2 regions of the Pseudarthrobacter sp. TAF60_1 genome follow, and region 2 is predicted to be linked to the other one. Evidence: predicted binding sites of a transcription regulator. Region 2 holds the regulator's gene; the other holds the start of a gene.

Region 1 (10,768 bases), on a different contig from region 2:
GCCGTATCCACGAGCACGGTATCGCCGTCCGCGATGTCACCGGACAGGATGGCCTTCGCCAGGCGATCGCCGATCTCCCGCTGCACGAGCCGGCGAAGCGGCCTGGCACCGTACGCGGGATCAAACCCGGACATGGCCAGCCAGGCGCGGGCGCCCTCGGACACTTCCAGCGTGAGCCGGCGGTCCTGCAGCCGCTTGCCGAGCTCGGCCACCTGCAGTTCCACGATGTGGGACAGCTCGTCCACGGTCAGGGCATCAAACAGGACCACTTCGTCCAACCGGTTCAGGAATTCCGGCTTGAAGGAGGCATTGACCGTGGCCATGACGGCGTTCCGCTTGGCCTGCGCATCCAGGGTCTGGTCCACCAGGAACTGGCTGCCGAGGTTGGAGGTCAGGACCAAGATGACGTTGCGGAAGTCCACGGTGCGGCCCTGGCCATCGGTGAGGCGACCGTCGTCGAGTACTTGCAGGAGGATGTCGAAGACCTCAGGATGCGCCTTCTCCACCTCGTCCAGCAGGATGACTGAATACGGCCGACGGCGGACCGCCTCGGTCAGCTGGCCGCCCTCCTCGTAGCCGACATAGCCCGGAGGGGCGCCGACGAGCCGGGCCACCGAATGCTTCTCGCCGTACTCGGACATGTCGATCCGCACCATGGCGCGTTCGTCATCGAACAGGAAGTCCGCGAGCGCCTTGGCGAGCTCCGTTTTGCCCACACCGGTTGGACCCAGGAACAGGAATGAGCCCGTGGGCCGGTTGGGATCGCTGATGCCGGCACGGGCGCGGCGGACGGCGTCGGACACGGCGGTAACGGCCTTTGACTGGCCGATCAGACGCTTGCCCAGCTCCTCCTCCATGTGCAGCAGCTTCTGGCTTTCCCCCTGCAGCATCCGCCCGGCGGGAATGCCGGTCCACGCGGAAATGACCTCCGCGATGTCGTCGGCGGTGACCTCCTCAGCAACCATTTGGGCGGGCTTATCCGTGACAGCCGCTTCGGCCGCGGCGGCGGCGCTCAGTTCGCGCTCGACGGCGGGGATCTCGCCGTAAAGGATCCGCGACGCCGTCTCCAGGTCACCTTCGCGCGCTGCCTTGTCGTAGGTGGAGCGCAGTTCGTCCAGCTTCGCCTTCAGGTCGCCGACGCGGTTCAGGCCTGCCTTCTCGGCTTCCCAGCGGGCGTTGAGCGCGTCCAGCTCTTCGGTCTTGTCCGCCTTGTCCGCGCGGAGGGCGGCCAACCGCTCCACGGAGGCAGCGTCCTTCTCGTTCTCGAGGGCAAGCTCCTCCATGGTGAGCCGGTCCACGGCACGGCGCAGCTGGTCGATCTCTTCAGGCGCGGAGTCGATCTCCATCCGCAGCCGGGAGGCGGCCTCGTCCACCAGGTCGATGGCCTTGTCCGGCAGCTGGCGGCCCGAAATGTAGCGGTTGGACAGCGTAGCGGCAGCCACCAGCGCGGCGTCCGCGATGGTCACCTTGTGGTGCGCCTCGTAGCGTTCCTTAAGGCCGCGGAGGATGCCGATGGTGTCCTCCACGCTCGGCTCCCCGACGTACACCTGCTGGAACCGGCGCTCCAGTGCCGGGTCCTTTTCGATGTTCTCGCGGTACTCATCCAGCGTTGTAGCGCCGATCAACCGCAGCTCGCCACGGGCCAGCATGGGCTTGAGCATGTTGCCGGCATCCATGGACGACTCTCCTGTGGCGCCCGCGCCCACCACCGTGTGTATCTCGTCAATGAAGGTGACGATCTGCCCTTCGGAGTTTTTGATTTCCTCCAGGACGGCCTTGAGCCGCTCCTCGAACTCGCCGCGGTACTTCGCGCCCGCCACCATGGAGGCGAGATCCAGGGCGATCAGGGTCTTGCCGCGGAGGCTTTCCGGCACGTCATTGGCCACGATGCGCTGGGCGAGGCCTTCGACGACGGCGGTCTTGCCCACGCCGGGCTCGCCAATGATGACCGGGTTGTTCTTGGTGCGGCGGCTCAGCACCTGGATGATGCGGCGGATCTCGGTGTCGCGGCCGATCACCGGGTCCAGCTTGCCCGAGCGCGCCATCGCGGTGAGGTCAGTGCCGAACTTCTCCAGGGACTGGAACGTGTTCTCGGGGTCCGGGCTGGTGACTTTACGGTCACCGCGGACACCCGGCAGGGCGGCCAGCAGCGCCTCATGGGAGGCACCGGCGTCGCGCATTAACCGCCCGACGGCGTCGCTTCCGGCAGAGAGGCCCAGCAGCAGCATTTCGGTGGACACAAAGGTGTCACCGAGGCGGTCGGCTTCGTTTTTGGCGTTTTGGATGGCCTGCAGCGCGGGCCGGGAGAGCTGGGCCTGCTGCGCGGAGCCGCCCGAGGTGGCAGGCAGGGCCTTAATGGCACTGCTCGCCTGGACACTGACGGCGTCCGGGTCAGCGCCCGTGGCGCGGAGGAGTGCAACGGCGACCCCCTCCCGCTGATCCATCAGGGCTTTGAGCAGATGTGCCGGTTCCACTTGGGGGTTGCCGATGGTGGAGGCATTCATGGCTGCTGCCGAAAGAGCCTCCTGGCTCTTGGTGGTGGGTTTGAAGTCCAAAGAGAGCTCCTTTCAAATGAGCATTTTCGCTAAGTTGAGTCTACTACGCTCAACTTTGATCTGAGCAACACCGAGAGGGTTTCTGCCCACGGCGAACCGGACATTTCCTGGCATTGCCTTGCAGCCTGAGAAGTAGTGTCCTTGCACTGTATCGCCGCCCCTTGGATCAACCTAGGATCGATGTGTGACCGGGGACCATAGCTCCACCGGCACACTCCAGCGGAGGTTTGCCATGAAGAAGTTTGCTGTTCTTTACATCGCACCCCAGTCAGCCCAGGCCCAGATGGAGCAAAGTTCGCCGGAGGCCGCGCAGGAAGGCATGAAGGCGTGGATGGAGTGGGCAGACCGTGCCGGAAGCGGCATTGTGGACATGGGCAGCCCCCTGGGAGAAGGCCGGGAAATTACGGCGACGGGCGCTTCAGAAGTCAGCAGCAGCAGCCATGTTGGCGGGTACGGCATCCTGCAGGCCGAGGACCTCGCCGGCGCCGAGTCGCTGCTCGAGGGGCACCCGCACCTCATGATGCCCGGCGCCAGCATCCAGGTCTACGAGTTCCTGGACATGCCAGGGATGTAACTGGGCACCTAGCCGGCGGCGGGTTTGGTCTCGATGTAGTTGATCACCAGGAACTCGCCTGCCGGGACCAGTTCCACATACCAGCGGGTTGGTTTGTCCAGGTCCTCCCAGTTGCCCTGCCCGGCCACCACGGGGCGGTAGACGGCGTCGAACTTCAGGAACGTTCCGCTGTCCGTGGCGCTTGAATCGATCTCCCGCAGCAGGTCAAATTTCCCGCGCCCGCCCGTGCCCGGCTCCCCAAGGCGGACCGCCGCCAGGTTCCGCTGGTTCATCGCTTTCACCGAGGCAAAGTATTCCTGCCACGCGACGTCGCCGTGGGTGGTGAACAGGGTGCTCGAGTAGGCCTCCGCATTCCGGGCCGCGAGCCGCTCAACACAATTTTCCGGGACCGCATTGCCGGGGCTCCAGGCGGTGACCAACTCGGAACCGGCGTTGAGCCAGCCGCTGTAGGCGTTCAGGACGCTGCCGATCGTCTCGCGCGGGGTGCCGATGGGGATCCGGACCGGTGTCAGGTCGTTCTGTCCGACGAAGGGGCATTCCGGCGGCAGCGCCGACACGGGCGTGGCCGGTGCGATGTCCGGCAGCGGCGCGGGCGACGGAAACAGACTGCAGCCCGTAAGGCCGGTCAGCAGCGCCAGGGCGGCAGCCGCCGTCGTCATTTTTCGGCCGCGCGCACGCCCGACTGGAACGTTCATGATTCTCCCCCAATACCGCCGCCCCGTCCGGACGACGCTGACCAGCCTACCCGCCCGTACACTGCCCGACGTGAGAGAGCGTTGGCCCAAAAGGCACATTAAGTGAGAGAGCGTTGGGGGGGTCAGCTCGCGTAGATGGACACGGCGCCGGCCTTGATCACGAAATACACCTGCATGCCCGGGGCGAGCCCCAGATCGGCGGCGGCGGCCGGGGTGATGTCGGCGCTCAGCCGCCCGTTTTCGCCGGCGCGGACGCGGACCTGGTCGCCGTGCGGCTCCAGGTCAGTGATGGCCACCGGAAAGGCATTGCGCGGGCTGCCGTGCGCCTCGGACAGGAAAACGGAAACGGCCGACGGCGGGAAGACGGCCACGCCGGGCTGCCCGGCCGGCAGCGGGCCGGGGACGTCGTGGTGCTGTCCGTAGAGTCTAAGCCCGCCGGATTGAAGGCCGTGTTCGGTGACGGTCCCGGCCACAAAGTTGAGCCCGGCGAGGCCTGCGGCAAAGCGGCTGCGCGGCCTTTGCAGGACCTCGCGGGTGGGGCCTTCCTCGCTGATCCGGCCGTTTTCCAGGATCACGACGCGGTCCGCCAGCATGAGGGCATCGAGGACGTCGTGCGTGATGATGATGGCGCGGCGCCCCGCCAGGACGCGCCTGAGGAGGCGCCGGAGCAGCGGCGCGGCATGGATATCCAGTGCGGCCATCGGCTCATCCAACAGGAGCAACCCGGGATCGGCGGCGAGCGCCCGGGCCACGGCCACCCGCTGCGCCTGCCCGCCGGACAGCTCGGCCGGGCGGCGGGTTTGGAGCTCAGTTGCCTCCACCTCGGCCAGCCAATGCTCGGCGGACCTCCTGGCGGCTTCCTTCGAGACGCCTGCGCTGCGCGGACCAAATGCTACGTTGTCCAATACGTTCAGGTGCGGGAACAGCAACGGTTCCTGGGCCAGGAGGGCGGTGCCGCGATGATGCGGCGCAGTCCATGTTGTGCGTCCGGCGGTGAGGTCGAACAAGGTCCTGCCGTCCAGTTCCGCCCTGCCCGAATCCGGGTGCAGCAGGCCCGCGATGACGTTCAGCAGGGTGGATTTGCCTGCTCCGTTGGCCCCCATGACGGCTACCGTCTCGGCAGGCCCGACGCTCAGGGCAACGTCGAATCCGCGCTGCTCCACCGCTGCCTGAACCAGAAACGTCACCGGACTTCACCGCCTGCGGCGGGCGCCGTCGTCGTACCCTCCGGCTTACTCACCCGCGGGCTGCGGTACGCGAGCGCCACCACGGCAATGGCGACGGACACCAGGACCAGGGAAAGCGCGACGGCGGCATCGGCGTCCGTCTCGCGCTGCAGGTAGATTTCCAGCGGCAGCGTCCGGGTCACCCCCTGCAGGCTCCCCGCGAATGTGAGGGTGGCGCCAAATTCGCCGAGGCTGCGCGCGAAGGAGAGAACCGCGCCGGACGCGAGGCCCGGCAGCACCAGCGGGAGCGTGACCCGGCGCAGCACGGTGCTGGGGCTGGCGCCGAGGGTGGCTGCCACGGCTTCGTACTTGGGCCCGGCGATGCGCAGGGCGCCCTCAAGGCTGACCACCAGGAACGGCAGGGCCACGAACGTCTGGGCCAGCACCACGGCGGTGGTGGAGAACGCGATCTGCAGCCCCGCCACCTCCAGCGTTCTGCCCAGCAGTCCCTGCCGGCCGAACGTGTACAGCAGCGCAATGCCGCCCACCACCGGCGGCAGCACCAACGGCAGCAGGACCAGCGAGCGCAGCACCCGCTGACCGGCAAAACTGCCGCGGGCCAGCACCAGGGCGAGCGGCACGCCCAAAATGATGCACAGGACCGTGCTCGCTGCCGAGGTGCGCAGGCTCAGACCCAGCGCAGTCAGCGAGGATTCGGACGTGACCAGGGGGATGAAGTTGGCCCAGTTGACCTTGGCCACCATGGCTGCCAGCGGAAGCACCACTAGGAGCCCCCCGGCAGCCGCGACGGCGTAGATCCAGGCGGGAATGCCCGTGTATGTGGCGGCTTGGCGGGCGGTCACGAGTTCACCTAGGGTTTGCCGAAGCCGGCGGCGGCCAGCGCAGCCTGGCCTTCAGGGCCCAGGACGAACTGTACAAACGCGTCCGCCGCGGGTTTGTTCCGGGCACCCTTCACCGCGGCAAGGGGATAAGTGTTGATGGCCTTGGCTGCCTCGGGGAACCTGACCTCTTCCACCTTTGAACCCGCGCTTCTGGCGTCGGTGACGTAGACCAGCCCCGCGTCGGCCTCCCCCGACGTGACCTTGCCCAGGACGTCGGTGACCGAGGATTCCTCGCTGACCGGGGTGAGGGTGGTGCCGGTTTCCTGCTCGATGGCTTTGGTGGCGGCGCCGCAGGGCACCTGGCCGGCGCAGGCCACCACCTTGACGCCGGACCGGGCGAGGTCACCGAAGCCGGTGATGCGGGCCGGGTTCCCGGGCGGGACCACGATGGTCAGCGTGTTCGTGGCGAAGTTGCCGGGTTGCCCGGCCACCAGGTCCTGGGCCTTGAGTTTATCCATGTTCCGCGTGTCTGCGGAGGCGAAGACGTCGGCCGGGGCGCCCTGGGTGATCTGGGTGACCAGGTCCGCCGAACCGGCGAAGCTGAGGGCGACACCTGTCCCCGGGTTGGCCGCCTCGAACTTTCCCGCGATGTCCGTGAAGGCCGTTTTGAGCGACGCCGCAGCGAAGACGGTGACGGTACCCGCGGTGCCGGACGCGCCGCCGTCGACCGTTCCGCCCGGGCCCGACCTCCCGCCCTGGCCTGCCGGGGAACAGCCCGCGAGCGCCAGCGCCAGCCCGAAGACCACTCCGGCGAGGGCGCGCCTCATGCGGAGCCCTTGCCGTGGGGCGTTTCGATGATGACGGTGGTGGCCTTGACTACGGCGGTGGCCACGGAGCCGAGTTCCAGGCCGAGGTCGCGGACGGCTTCGCTGCTCATCAGCGAGACCACTCTGAAGGGGCCGCACTGAAGCTCCACCTGCGCCATGACCTTGTCCGCGGTGATGCCGGTGACCAGGCCGACGAACCGGTTGCGCGCTGAGCTGCCGCTGCGGTGCGGATCGTCTGGAAGCTGGGCGAGCTTCTGGGCGTGCCGGGCCAGTTCCAAGCCGTCCACTGCCAGCCGGCCGGCGTCGTCCTTTATGGCGGTGAGGGTGCCGTTGTCCGTCCAGCGCCTGATGGTGTCATCACTGACGCCGAGGAACCGGGCCGCTTCGGAGACGCGAATAGTGGGCATTTACCCATAATAGTCCGCATTTGCGGTTCTGGGTCCTATTACAGGCTTTCCGGCAAGTGTTCCGGTCCGGGCGGGAGGTCTGCGGTGGCGGGTCCGTGGATGACGGTTCCGTCCGCGGCGAACCGGGAACCGTGGCAGGGGCAGTCCCAAGTGGTTTCTGCAGCGTTGAACTCGACGGTGCAGCCCAAGTGGGTGCAGATGGCAGAGAGGGAGTGGAGCTGCCCCTCCGCGTCCTTGTAAACGGCAGTGCTCTTGCCCGCGAGGTCGATGACCGTTCCTTCGCCGGGTGCCAGCGTCATGTGGCCGGGGTAGGGGGCGGCGCCGCCGGTCACGTCCGGCACTCGCTTCTCTTCCGCTGACCCGCTGGCCTTGGCTGCCGGCGTGGTTCGGTTGCTGTTGAACACTTCCGCCCAGGGGTTCTCCCGGCCGCTGATGAGGTCTGTGAGGATGAGGGCCGCAGCCGTTCCATTGGTCAGACCCCATTTGCGCAGCCCGGTCACGACGTACAGATGCTTGGCGTCCACGGACATGAGCCCGACGTAGGGCAGCCCGTCCGCCGGCAAATTGTCCTGGGTCGACCAGCGGTGGGTGACCTCACTGACGCCGAGCCTGTCACGGGCGAAGGAGGCTAGCCTGGCATACCGCCCGGCGGTGTCACCGGGCTCAGACGCAGGATGGCCTTCGCCGCCGGTCAGCACATAAGACCGGCCGTCGAGGCTGACGGTCAGGATGGAACGCATGGGTTCGTCCACGCTGATGAACGTGGCGCCAAGCGGCGGAGTGTCCACAAGTCCGGCCACGATGTAGGAACGGTGCGGCTGGCACCGGGCGTCGAAAGCGCCTTGGTCGCCGAACGGCACATTCGTGGCGACGATGATGTCGCGCGCCCGGACCGTGCCGCCCTCGGTGTCCACTACACCCGGGGTGCCGTCGTTGACCTGCAGCGCCCGGGTCTGTTCGAAGACGAAGCTGCCCTCGCCGTGGACTGCACGCGCCAGGCCCTGGAGGTACTTCACCGCATGGAACTGGGCCTGTCCGTCGAACCGGACCGCACCCTTGACGGGGAACGGCAGCCGCACGTCCGTGGTGAACGTCGAGGGAAGGCCGAGGTCCGCGGCGAGGTCCGCTTCGGCACGGACGAGTTCCAGGGCTTCGTCGGTTTCGGCATAGGTGTAATTGCTGACGAGGCGGAAGTCGCAGTCAATGCCCTCTGCAGACACCACCCGCTGGATATGTTCGAGGGCGCCCTGGTTGGCCTGGCCGTAGATGCGCGCGGTGTCCGTGCCGTGGTTGCGGGCGAGCTCGGTGTAGACAAGCCGGTGGAGGGAGGTGACCTTGCCGGTGGTGTGGCCGGTAACGCCGGTTCCCACCCGCGCCGCCTCGACGACCGCGACAGTGTGCCCGGCCCGCTTGAGGGCCAATGCGGCCGTCAGCCCGGCGACACCGGCTCCGATGACCGCGACGTCCGTCTCTATATCGTGGTCCAGCGCTGGATAGCCGGTCTCCCCGGTGGAGGCGAGCCAAAGGGATACCGGTTCACCTTGCAGCTGGGCGTCCCCTGACATCACCATGGAAAACCTCCCCTTTGCGGAACGCGCGGCGACATGTGTGCTGATCATCCGCCTTCCTCGGTGGAATATCAACGGCCCGGGCAGGCCACAGTCGGGCTGCATCGTCCACCCGCAGACCAGCCGAACTAGACTTCCCCCATGGCGATTTACTTGGATCCGCCCCTGTGGCCTGCCCACGACACGCACTTTTCACACCTGGTCTCGGACACCTCGCTGGCGGAACTCCACGCGTTCGCTGCGGCCGCCGGCATTCCGGACCGGGCGTTCGACGGCGACCACTACGACGTCCCGGAGCGCAGGTTTGAGGACCTCGTGGCCGCCGGCGCCATCCCGGTCGAGGGCCGGATCCTGGTCCGCAAGCTCATTGCCAGCGGGCTGCGCATCCCTGCCCGGCAGCGCAGCAAATCCCTCAAAGTGCCTCTCCTGCACCGCTGGGAAAGCATCATGCCCGGCCACGATGGCCTCTTCCTGGACCTCCTGGACCGGTGGGGTGAGGAGCACCGGAAGTACCACGGCCGGACCCACCTGTTGGCCGTACTCGAGGCCCTGGACCTGCTCACCGACCCCGCCGATCCGCCCCGGACCGTGCTGCTGGCGGCCTGGTTCCACGACGCCGTGTACCGCGGGGTCGCAGGCCAGGATGAAGAGGAATCAGCCCGGCTGGCCGAGGACCGGCTATCTGAGGCGGGGCTCCCGCCTGCCGAGGTGGAGGAGGTGGCGCGGCTGGTCATGCTGACGTCGGACCACCGCCCGGAACCAGGGGATGACGACGGCGCCCTCCTCTGCGACGCGGACCTCTCGGTCCTCGGCGGCGAACCGGAGCCGTACGCCCGGTATGTAGCCGCCGTCCGGGAAGACTACGCGCACATCGGGGACGCCGATTTCGCAGCCGGACGCGCCGCCGTCGTACGTCAATTGCTGGAACTGGATCCGCTCTTCCACAGCGAGCGGGCACGGGAACTGTGGCTCGAGGCGGCGCGGCGCAACCTTCAAAGCGAGCTCGCCTGACTCGCGCTGGGCTGCCTTGCGCTGGACTGCAGTGTCGGCCGGCAGGACAGACGGTCCGGCTGGATGGTTCGTCCAGCCGGACCGTCAGGGAAAAACCTCAGTCTACGACCGTGACCTCACCCACCATCCCCATGTAGTCATGCAGTGCGCAGATGTACTTGAAGGTGCCTGCCTTGGTGAACGTGACCTCGAAGGAAGAGGCCGGACCTGCATTCGCGGGAATGATTCCCGAATTGAGATCGCCGCCGCTGAAATGGGTGGGGTCACCTGACGGGGCGAAGACATTCGCCGGCTCAGTGCCGAAGGTGACCGTGTGGGGCGCATCCATTCCGGGGTTGCTGAACACCACTTTGTCGCCCACATGCACTGTCACATCTGGCTGGACGAAGCGCATGACCATCGCAACGCCGTCGTCGCCGCCTGCCAGCACCAGGTGATCAGTGGCTTGCTTGGCCAAGGAATGATTCAACTTGTAGCCGTCACGAAGGATGGACCGTTCCTGTTTTTGGGATGAGCGATCATAGTCCCGCTGGGAATAGGGGTAATCCGATCCTTCTTCCTGGACGTGCACCGTGCCCTTCATGGCCATGCCGTGAACCAGGCAGTAATACGTGAAGTCGCCCTCCTTGGGGAACGTCAGGCTGTAGCTCTCCACGACTTTAAAACCCGGAACTTCGACGTTGGACATGAGCCCCGAGTTGTAATACGACGTTCCGTCGTAGCTGTCCGTCCCGACCGGACCCAGTTGCTTGGGGTCAAACGGATCAAACGGCCGCAGCGATTGGCCTTGGGCGAGGAAGGACACGGTGTGTATTTCGGCCCCGTTCGCCTCCCAGTTGATGGTGTCCCCAGCGTTGACTGTGATGTCCGAGGGGAGGAAGGCCATGCCCTGAATTGCCTGGTCCCATGATTCGGAGCCGACTTGAACTGTCCAGGAATGCGTCCCCCAGCCGGATGCACCTGCCGGACCGGCGACGGCCACTGATGTCGCCAGCGCGGCGGCAGCCGCCAGGATGAATGGAAGTGTGTGGAATCTGGTGCGAATGCCCTTTATATGCTTCATCGCAATGCTCTCTTGTAAAGCGAACCGTTTTCGGCCATGACTGGCCCATGGATCATGGTG
Region 2 (10,768 bases):
CGAGGGCGGCCAGTACGTGGAAGGCGACTACGGCGATGCCGGGGTGGTGGGCGGCGTTGAGGAGCAGCCTGAGGAGGGCGACTATCCGGAGGGCAACTATGGCGATGCCGGGGCGGTGGGCGGCGTTGAGGAGCAGCCTGAGGAGGGCGACTATCCCAAGGGCAACTATGGCGATGCCGGCGTGGTAGGAGGCGTTGAGGAACAGCCTGAGGAAGCCGACTATCCGGAAGGTGATTATGGCGATGCCGGAGTGGTGGGAACGGCCCGAGGTGCATCTACTGCCCGCGAGGTTGAGGAGGACGAGGGCAGGAACTCCTAAGTTTCCCGTTTTGGATTCCTAAGCTTTGGCAGCCCGTTCACGCACAGCGAACGGGCTTCCTTCCCATGAATCTCCCTCCCCAGGGCGCGCAATTCCGGGAGGTTTGCCCATTCGGCCGCCACACAAAATTCCAAAGTTGAGCGTACCGCGCTCAACTTTGGATTGACATCAGTTGCTCCCTGAGTAAAGTTGAGTGCAGAACGCTCAATGAGTGGGCGCCAGCAAGTTTCCAAGGAAAGAAGGAAGCAACACATGTCACGTGCAGTAGGTATCGACCTCGGAACCACCAACTCCGTCGTCTCCGTTCTCGAAGGTGGCGAGCCCACCGTTATTGCCAACGCCGAGGGTGGCCGCACCACGCCGTCCGTCGTTGCGTTCTCCAAGTCCGGCGAGGTCCTGGTTGGCGAGATCGCCAAGCGCCAGGCCGTCAATAACATCGACCGCACCATCGCCTCCGTCAAGCGCCACATGGGCACCGACTGGTCCGTCGCGATCGATGACAAGAAGTACACCGCGCAGGAAATTTCCGCCCGCGTGCTCATGAAGCTGAAGAACGACGCCGAGTCCTACCTCGGTGAAAAGGTCACCGACGCTGTGATCACCGTTCCGGCCTACTTCAACGACGCCGAGCGTCAGGCCACCAAGGAAGCCGGCGAGATCGCGGGCATGAACGTCCTGCGTATCGTCAACGAGCCCACCGCCGCAGCACTGGCCTACGGCCTGGACAAGGGCAAGGAAGACGAACTCATCCTGGTCTTCGACCTCGGTGGCGGCACGTTCGACGTCTCCCTGCTCGAAGTGGGCAAGGACGAAGACAACTTCTCCACCATTCAGGTCCGCGCCACCGCCGGTGACAACCGCCTCGGCGGCGACGACTGGGACCAGCGCGTCGTGGATTACCTGCTGAACCAGCTCAAGGTCAAGGGCATCGACCTGTCCAAGGACAAGATCGCCCTGCAGCGTCTCCGCGAGGCATCCGAGCAGGCCAAGAAGGAACTGTCCTCCTCCACCAGCACCAACGTTTCCCTCCAGTACCTCTCCGTCACCCCCGACGGCCCGGTCCACCTGGACGAACAGCTGACCCGCGCCAAGTTCCAGGACCTCACCAAGGACCTGCTCGAGCGCACCAAGAAGCCGTTCCACGACGTCATCAAGGAAGCCGGCATCAAGCTGTCCGAGATCGACCACATCGTGCTCGTGGGCGGTTCCACCCGTATGCCGGCCGTCTCCGACCTGGTTAAGGAACTCGCCGGCGGCAAGGAGCCCAACAAGGGCGTCAACCCGGATGAGGTCGTTGCAGTCGGCGCCGCACTCCAGGCGGGTGTCCTCAAGGGCGAGCGCAAGGACGTCCTGCTGATCGACGTCACCCCGCTTTCCCTCGGCATCGAAACCAAGGGTGGCGTCATGACGCACCTGATCGAGCGCAACACGGCCATCCCCACCAAGCGGTCCGAGACCTTCACCACCGCTGACGACAACCAGCCGTCCGTGGCCATCCAGGTCTTCCAGGGCGAGCGTGAGTTCACCCGTGACAACAAGCCGCTGGGCACGTTCGAGCTGACCGGCATCGCACCGGCCCCGCGCGGCGTCCCGCAGGTCGAGGTCACTTTCGACATCGACGCCAACGGCATCGTGCATGTCTCCGCGAAGGACAAGGGCACCGGCAAGGAACAGTCCATGACCATCACCGGCGGCACCGCGCTGTCCAAGGAAGACATTGACCGCATGGTCAAGGACGCCGAAGAGCACGCAGCCGAGGACAAGGCCCGCCGCGAGGCCACCGACACCCGCAACACGGCCGAGCAACTCGCCTACTCCGTGGACAAGCTCATCGCCGACAACGCCGACAAGCTGCCCGAAGAGGTCAAGACCGAGGTCCAGGCCGACGTCGACGCCCTGAAGAAGGCCCTCGAAGGCACCGACGACGCCGCAGTCAAGTCCGCGTTTGAGAAGCTGCAGGCTTCCCAGACCAAGCTTGGAGAGGCCATCTACTCGCAGGCCGGTTCCCCGGACGGCGCCACGGGCGCTGCCGGTGCTGAAGGCGCCGCTGGTGCAGCAGGCGGCCAGAAGTCGGCCGATGAGGACATCGTCGACGCCGAGATCATCGACGAAGACGAAGCGAAGAAGTAGCCATGCCGCACCACGGTAACGAGGAAGAGCACAACTCATCCGCGAGCCAGGAAGCTGCGGAGCGCCGGGCCAGCAGCCAGCAGGAGCCGGTCATTCGGGACAACCGCAAGGTTGACCCGGTGACCGGGCAGGCCAGGCACCCGGAGGGCGAGCAGCACGCTGAGGCCCACCCGCCGGTGGACTCCGACGGCGACGCCCTCGCCCAGGCCGAGGAAATCCTCAACGGCGTCGAGGTGCCGGCAGAGGAATCTGTGGCCCAGGGTGCAGGGCATGCTGAGGCGGCCGAGCTGAAGAACGACCTCCTCCGCCTCCAGGCTGAGTACGTCAACTACCGCAAGCGCGTTGAACGCGACCGGGCCGTGGCAGGGGAGATGGCCGTCATCGGCGTCCTGAACTCCCTGCTCCCGGTCCTGGACGACATCGACGCCGCACGCCAGCATGGTGACCTCGCGGACGGTCCGTTCGCGGCCATCGCCACCAAGCTGGAGACCGCGCTGAAGACGTACGGCCTGGTCCGCATTGTTGAGACCGGCGTGGAGTTCGACCCGAACATCCACGAAGCCCTGATCCAGCAGCCGGGCGAGGACATCGAGGTTGACACAGTCAGCCAGGTCCTCCGCTCCGGCTACAAATCAGGAGACCGAGTCCTCCGCGCAGCACAGGTCATCGTCGCCGTCCCGGCTTAGCATTACTCCATCGAGATGGCAGTTCGCGGCAGTGATTCGGAAGAACATTGGCGCGAACTGCCATCTCGACACCAAACTTTGAAAGGAAACGCCATTGGCTAGCCAGGATTGGGTGGACAAGGACTTTTACGCGATCCTTGGTGTCGCCAAGGACGCTTCCGACGCCGATATCAAGAAGGCGTACCGGAAACTTGCCCGCCAGCACCACCCGGACACCAACGCGGGAAACGCTGCCTCTGAGAAGAAGTTCAAAGACATCTCTGAGGCGTATTCGGTGCTCTCTGATCCGGACGAGCGCCAGCAGTACGACGCCATCCGGGCCATGGGCGGAGGAGCCAGGTTCGCACCGGGCGGCGCCGCGGGCGGCAACGGCGGGTTCGAGGACATGTTCGGCGGCCTGTTCACCGGCAACGCCGGCCGTCACGCCGGCGGCTTCAGCACTTCCGGGGGCATCCCGCCCGAGTTCGCGGACCTGTTCGGCGGCGGCTTTGGCGGCCAGACCGGCTTCCAGCGGGCACCCCAAAAGGGTGCTGACCGCACCGCGACCACCAGCATTTCCTTCGCCGGCTCGATCCGCGGCACCACCATCGGCCTGCGGGAACCCAGCGGCGAAGTCATTGACGTCCGTGTCCCCGCCGGCATCAAGGACGGCCAGAAAGTGCGCGTCCGCGGGAAGGGCCAGCCGTCACCGGCAGGCAACGGCGACCTGATGGTGTCTGTGTCCGTCCAGCCCCACGCTTTCTACACGCGCGATGGCGACAACCTCCGCGTCCACGTTCCGGTCACCTTCCCGGAAGCTGCTTTGGGCGCGGACATTGAAGTTCCCACCATCGATGGCGAGACGGTAAAGGTCCGCGTTCCGGCCGGCACACCCTCGGGCCGGACGCTCCGGGTGAAGGGCCGAGGCGTGAAAACGTCCAAGGCAACCGGTGATCTTCTGGTGACCATCGACGTGGCGGTTCCCAAGAACCTGAACAAAGAGGCTGAGGCGGCCGTGAAGGCCTTCGCCGAGGCCACCGCCGACGCCGATGTTCGACAGGGCCTGGCCGCCAAGGCCCGGCTGTAAGCAGCGGAGCAGACCGTGAATATCAGTGCTGACCAGCCGATCTTCGTGATCTCGGTGGCGGCTGAACTGGCGGACATGCACCCGCAGACCCTCCGGCAGTACGACCGGCTGGGCATTGTTTCGCCCAGCCGGGCGCCGGGGAAGTCCCGCCGCTACTCGCAGCGTGACGTCAACATGCTGCGTGAGGTTCAGCGGCTCTCCCACGAAGGCGTCTCGCTGGAGGGAATCAAACGTATCCTCGAGCTGGAGAACCAGGTGGCCGCACTCCAGCGCAAGGTCAGCGAACTGACCGAGGAGGTGGCCCGTCGTCGTGATCCCCTGGACTCCAGAATCTTTGCCGCCGGAGCGGCCGGCGATGTAGTGAGCCTGGCCCGCGGCCAGCGTCCCCGCGCCCGCTCGCAGGCCGTGGTGGTCTGGCGGCCCAGGGCTCTGGGCAAGTAAGCGCGTTCGAAACAAGCACCCTGGAATCAAAATACTCGGAAAATTCGAGTACCCACTACTCGTGACCCATCCGCCCCCACTGACTTGAATGGAACCGTTGCTGGTCTCACAGCGAAGGTTCGAGGCTCTGGGGGTTTCACGTGTTTGGTTCTTCAGTCGTCATGTTTGCAGGGTCCAGTGCTGGGCTGATCCTGCTGGCCATCGGGCAGACCATAGTGGTGGTCTGCGCGTGCTTTGACATGGTGCGGGCACTCTCGGTGCCGAGATCGCACCGCCGGTACGTAGCCAGCACCGTCTTCCGGACGCTGGCCATCCCGTCGATCATTGCTACCGGCATGAGCGCACTCATCGCCGCGCTGTCCTGGTCGTGGATGGACGTCTGTATGTCCACGTTCGTGATGGTGGCGATCATCTTCCGCCTTCATCACGACAAGGACGAGGACAGCTGGTGGAAGGGCAAGGGCAAGAAACTCGCCCGCTGGGCCCGCCGCCAGTTCAGTCCCGGGACCAGGGTGGCGCCGGCGATGGGCTAGCCCAGATCTCCTCTTCGAATGCGCAATGGTGCGCCGGGCTGTGGCCCTGAAATCGGGAGCCGTCCGGCGTACTATCGAGTACATTCACACAACGAAGTGAGGTAGCCCGTGCAGTTCCATCACCACGGTTACGTATCAGGGGACCCGCGCATCCAGCCTGCCGCCGGCGTCGGTCTCAATCGCCCGGCAGAACTGCCCGGCGAAGTTGACGTGCTCATCGTTGGCACCGGGCCCGCCGGAATGCTTGCTGCGGCCCAGCTTTCCCAGTTCCCCAGCATCACCACGCGCATTGTGGAACGTCGGGCAGGAAGGCTCGTCATCGGACAGGCCGACGGCATCCAGGCCCGCAGCGTGGAGACCTTCCAGGCCTTTGGCTTCGCCGAACGGATCATCGCCGAGGCCTACCGAATCACGGAGATGGCGTTCTGGAAGCCCGACCCCGCGGACCGCTCCCGGATCGCCAGGGCGGCCCGAGCTGTTGACGATGAGATGGGCATCAGCGAGTTTCCGCACCTGATTGTCAACCAGGCCCGCGTGCTGGACTACTTCGCCGAATACATGGCGGACGCCCCAACCCGGATGAAACCAGACTACGGGTACGAGTTCCGCAGCCTGGAGGTAGGTGAAGGTGACTATCCAGTTACCGTCACTCTGGCCCTTGCGGTGGGTCCGAACGAGGGTGAAGAGCGGGTTGTGCGGGCCAAATATGTGGTCGGCGCGGACGGCGCGCGCAGCAAGGTGCGGGCAGCGATCGGTTGCACCATGGCCGGCGACGAGGCCCATCACGCGTGGGGCGTCATGGATATCCTCGCCGTCACGGACTTCCCCGATATCCGCACGAAATGCGCGATCCAGTCCGGTTCGGGCGGCAGCATCCTGCTGATCCCGCGCGAAGGCGGCCACCTTTTCCGCATGTACGTGGACCTCGGCGAGGTGGACCCCGACAACAAGGGGGCCGTACGCAGCACCACCATTGAGCAGATCATCGCCCACGCGAACGCCATCCTGCACCCGTACTCGCTTGACGTCCGGAACGTCGCCTGGCACAGCGTGTACGAGGTAGCCCACCGCCTTACGGACAGGTTCGACGACGTCCTTCCGGACCAGCGCGGCACGCGCACACCGCGGGTGTTCATCACGGGCGACGCCTGCCACACGCACAGCGCCAAGGCCGGCCAGGGCATGAACGTCTCTTTGCAGGACGGTTTCAACCTCGGCTGGAAGCTCGGGCACGTGCTCGAAGGCCGTAGCCCCGCAAGCCTGCTTGCCACGTATTCCGCCGAACGCCAGGTGGTCGCCAAGAATCTCATCGACTTCGACAAAGTGTGGTCCACCATGATGGCTAAGAAGCCGGAGGAGTTTGAGAGCCCCTCCGAGCTCGAGGACTTCTACGTCAGGACCGCCGAGTTCCCCGCAGGATTCATGACCCAGTACACACCATCCCTCATCACTGCCGAAGCTACACATCAGGACCTGGCCGCGGGCTTCCCGATCGGCAAGCGTTTCAAGTCCGCGCCGGTGGTGCGGGTGTGCGATGCCAACCCCATCCACCTCGGCCACCACGCCACGGCCGATGGCCGCTGGCGCATCTACGTCTTCGCAGACCCGGCCGCCGCAGGCGCCTCGTCACCCACCACGGACCTGGCCGGGTGGCTCGCGAACTCAGCCGAATCACCGCTGGCTGCGACGCCGTCGGAAGCTGATCCGGACGCGTGGTTCGACGTCAAAGTCATCTACCAGCAGGACCATACCCAAGTGGACATAGGCGCCGTCCCGGAGGCGTTCAAGCCGCACGTTGGGCCATTCAAACTCAGGGACTACGAGAAGGTCTACGCCACCGATCCCAAGGCTGACATCTTCGAACTCCGGGGCCTGCACCGTGACGGTGTTGTGGTGGTGGTGCGGCCGGACCAGTATGTCGCCAACGTGCTGCCACTGTCTGCGACGGCGGAACTCGCCGCCTTCTTCGCGCCCCTCCTGGCCGGCCGGAAACCGGCGTAGGAGCCGCCCGGAAGAGGCCTCTGTCCACGCGGAATTGGGTGCTTGAGACCAGCCGGCGGGGTCCTCTGACCGGGTCCCGTTTAGGCAGGGTGTACTAGCATGAGATTCCATGGCTGAACAAGAAGACACGCGGCGCCCGGCAGATGGAACCCCGAAGGCACTCGTTCCACGCAGTCAGCTCGGCGGCACAGACCGCCGCCGTAGCGGCCAGGAATTCGAGAACCGCCCACCGGTTTCCAGCCAGGAGCTAAGCCGCGGCCCCGCAGAACTTATCGAGCAACCCCAGCCCAAAGTCAACTGGCGCGTTTTCGTCATCGCATCGGTCATCATCATCGCCTTCTCCGTGTGGGCGATGCTGGTGCCGGCCAGTGCCCAGTCCACCATGAAGACGGTGGTGGCCTGGATCGCGGAGAACGTGGGCTGGTTTTACGTCCTCACCGTGACTGTGGTGATCGGGTTTGTCCTGTGGGTCGCCTTCTCCAAAGAAGGCTCGGTCCGGCTCGGTCCGGACCACTCGCGGCCCCAGTACAAGCTCTTCACCTGGGTGGCCATGCTGTTTGCCGCCGGCGTGGGTATCGACATGCTTTTCTTCTCGGTTACCGGGCCCATCAGCCAGTACATGTCGCCGCCGGCAGGCCAAGGACAAACTCCGGCCGCTGCCGCAGACGCCGTGGTCTGGACCATGTTCCATTACGGCGTGGCCGGCTGGGCCATGTACGCTCTCCTCGGCATGGCCATGGGGTACTTCGCCTACCGGTGGGGCATGCCGCTGTCCATCCGGGCTGCCCTCTATCCGCTCTTGGGCAAGCGGGTCCGTGGCGGCGTGGGCGATGTGATCGACATCGTCACGCTGGTGGGAACTGTCTTCGGCGTGGCCACGTCCATGGGGATCGGTGTGGTGCTGCTGAATGTGGGCTTCGCGTTAATATTCGGCCTGGAGCAGGGGCTGGCGCTGCAGATCGCCCTGGTGATTGTCGCCGTCGTCCTCACCATTGCCGCCTGCACCTCCGGCGTTGACAAGGGGATCCGCTGGATTTCCGAGCTGAACATCTGGAGTTCGGCGGCCATGCTGCTGTATATCCTGGTGACCGGCCAGACCTCGTTCCTGCTCAACGCCATGGTGGAGAACATCGGCAGGTTCCTCTTCACCCTCCCCGACCGCACACTGCAGACCTTCGCCTACGAGCAGGGCGGCTCGGAATGGATGGCCGGCTGGACCCTGTTCTTCTGGGCTTTCTGGCTCGCCTGGGGACCGTTCGTGGGCCTGTTCCTGGCCCGCATCTCACGCGGCAGGACGCTGCGCGAGTTCGTGATAGCCGCCATCACCGCTCCAGTGCTGTGCGACTTCCTGATCGTGAGCATCTTCGGCAATAGCGCCATGCACGAGGTCCTGAACGGGAATAAGGACTTTGCCCAGCTGGCCATAGACAGCCCGGAACAGGGCTGGTACGCCCTGCTGGAAATGTTCCCCGGGGCCAGTTTCCTGATTGGCCTGGGCACGCTGTCCGGCCTGCTGTTCTACCTGACGAGCGCCAACTCCGGCGCCATGGTGATGTCCAATTTCTCCTCCTCCATCCCTGACCCGTCGCAGGACGGCGCCAAATGGCTCCGCATCTTCTGGGCGGTCCTCACCGCCGTACTGACCATCGCAATGCTGGTTGCCGGAGGCGTGACCACCATGGAGTACGCCACTCTCATCTTTGCGTTGCCGGTGACCATCATCGCCTGGCTGGTGATGGCCTCGTTCTCGAAGGCACTGCGCATGGAACGGGCCGAACGCGAGGGCCAGATCCTGCGCCGGCAGTCGACAGCGGCGCACGGCGGCATGGTGCCGGACCGGACCTGGCGGCAGCGGCTGGCCGGGATGCGCGCCTATCCTTCGAAAAAGCAGGTGGCGCAGTTCATGGAGCGCGTTGTGCAGCCGGCACTGGCAGACGTGCTCCGGGAGTTCACCAAGCAGGGCTACGAAGCAACCCTGGACATCATCCCCAACGAGGAAACCAACATCTCCAGCCACGCGCTGGTTGTCAGCATCCCGAACCACCGCGATTTCCAGTACCAGGTCCAGGCTGTGGAGGCACCGGTCCCCATGTTCGGCGGCCGCATGTCCCGCGAAACCGACGTTTACTACCGCGTGGAAGTGTTCGCGCAGACCGGCTCGGAGGGGTATGACCTCATGGGAGTGACCCACCAGCAGATCATCGACGACGTCCTGGACCGCTACGAGGCCCACCTGGGCTTCCTGACCTACTCCACCCAGCACGATTACGCCTCGGTGCTCACGCCTCCCGTGCCGCCCGCCACCGGCTCCTTTGCCAAGATTGAGCCGGCAGAGGGCGACGCCGCGGCCGGGCAAGCAGCTGCGAAGGAGTGACGGCCGTGGATCTGGGGTGACCCGGTGTGCTCAGCGGCCGGCTGCCCGCTCGGTTCGGTGCCCGGCGGCGGGGTAGACGCCCAGGATGCGGACTTCGGTGGTGAAGAAAGCCAGCTCCTCGAGGGCCAGGCGCAGGCGCCGGTCCTCGGGGTGGCCCTCCACGTCAACCATGAACATGGTGGCGGCAAACTCGTCGCCCACCATATAGCTCTCGAGCCGGGTCATGTTCACGCCGGTCGTTGCGAACCCGCCCAAGGCCTTGTAGAGCGCCGAGGGGACGTTTCGGACCCGGAACACAAAGCTGGTCACTGCCGGCCCGGGCAGCTCCGCCCGGGTGGGTAGTTCCTTTTCGCGGGCCAGGACCACAAAACGGGTGGTGTTGGAAGGGTCATCCTCCACGCGCGACGCCAGCACCTCCAGGCCGTAGATCTCGGCGGCCAGCGGGGGAGCGAGGGACAGTTTGGTGGGGTCGTTCCATTCCCGGACCTCCCGGGCCGAGCCGGCGGTATCGCCGGCGATCACGGGGCGGAGCTTGGCGTCGCGGATCAGGCGGCGGCACTGCCCCAGGGCATGGATATGGCTGTGGACCTCGGTGGCACCCTCGATGGTGCTGCCCGGGATGCCCAGCAGGTCAAAGTGGATGGGCAGGAAGAACTCGCCCACGATCTGCAGGTTCGACTGGGGCAGCAGGATGTGGATGTCAGCCACCCGGCCGGCGATGGAGTTCTCGATCGGAATCATGGCCAGCTCCGCCTGGCCGCTTGATACCAGCTCGAACGCGTCCTCGAAGCTGGCGCACGGAATGCTTTCAAGCTCGGGGAACATGTCCATGCACGCGATGTTGGAGTTGGCGCCGGGCTCACCCTGGTACGCAATTTTCTGGGCCATGCTCGGTATGGTTTCACGACTGGTGCCCACGCACCCAACTGAGGAGCGCTATCTGACGCCCGAGCGTACAAAACGACAGACAGCGCTCCCTGCTTTGGGCAGTGACCTAGCGTTGGCGGGATAGTACCCGTCGGCCGTTTCTGCCTGTGCTCATCCGTTGATGACCTGGGGGACGCCGAGGGCTTTGAGGCCTTCGACGCCGAATTCCAGGCCGTAGCCGGACTGCTTGGCGCCGCCGAAGGGAACGCGTGGGTCCACGGCGCCGTGCTTGTTGATCCAGACGGTGCCTGCGTCGAGGCGGGCGGCGACTTTGCGTGCTTCGGTGAGGTT

What was found. The regulator HspR, encoded in region 2, represses chaperone genes until heat shock. The targets are predictions, from matches to a motif close to AAGTTGAGTCNNNNNGACTCAACTT.
Region 1: clpB (ATP-dependent chaperone ClpB) is a predicted target of HspR. The motif match lies at 2,587-2,611, and genes of this name have one in related genera.

The regions. Positions count from the first base shown of each region.
Region 1 is NZ_JBFRDI010000020.1:40,141-50,908, reverse strand. It holds gene clpB (ATP-dependent chaperone ClpB) at 1-2,555, opposite strand, end outside; gene AB4Y73_RS19065 (hypothetical protein) at 2,740-3,129, shown strand; gene AB4Y73_RS19060 (hypothetical protein) at 3,138-3,824, opposite strand; gene AB4Y73_RS19055 (sulfate/molybdate ABC transporter ATP-binding protein) at 3,947-5,011, opposite strand; gene AB4Y73_RS19050 (ABC transporter permease) at 5,008-5,853, opposite strand; gene modA (molybdate ABC transporter substrate-binding protein) at 5,862-6,659, opposite strand; gene AB4Y73_RS19040 (TOBE domain-containing protein) at 6,656-7,066, opposite strand; gene AB4Y73_RS19035 (FAD-dependent oxidoreductase) at 7,105-8,685, opposite strand; gene AB4Y73_RS19030 (DUF4031 domain-containing protein) at 8,776-9,645, shown strand; gene AB4Y73_RS19025 (cupredoxin domain-containing protein) at 9,743-10,708, opposite strand.
Region 2 is NZ_JBFRDI010000014.1:114,520-125,287, forward strand. It holds gene AB4Y73_RS15970 (hypothetical protein) at 1-319, shown strand, start outside; gene dnaK (molecular chaperone DnaK) at 572-2,449, shown strand; gene AB4Y73_RS15980 (nucleotide exchange factor GrpE) at 2,452-3,135, shown strand; gene AB4Y73_RS15985 (DnaJ C-terminal domain-containing protein) at 3,230-4,201, shown strand; gene AB4Y73_RS15990 (heat shock protein transcriptional repressor HspR) at 4,217-4,642, shown strand; gene AB4Y73_RS15995 (hypothetical protein) at 4,804-5,175, shown strand; gene AB4Y73_RS16000 (FAD-binding monooxygenase) at 5,284-7,176, shown strand; gene betT (choline BCCT transporter BetT) at 7,286-9,550, shown strand; gene AB4Y73_RS16010 (prephenate dehydratase) at 9,581-10,438, opposite strand; gene AB4Y73_RS16015 (aldehyde dehydrogenase family protein) at 10,589-10,768, opposite strand, start outside.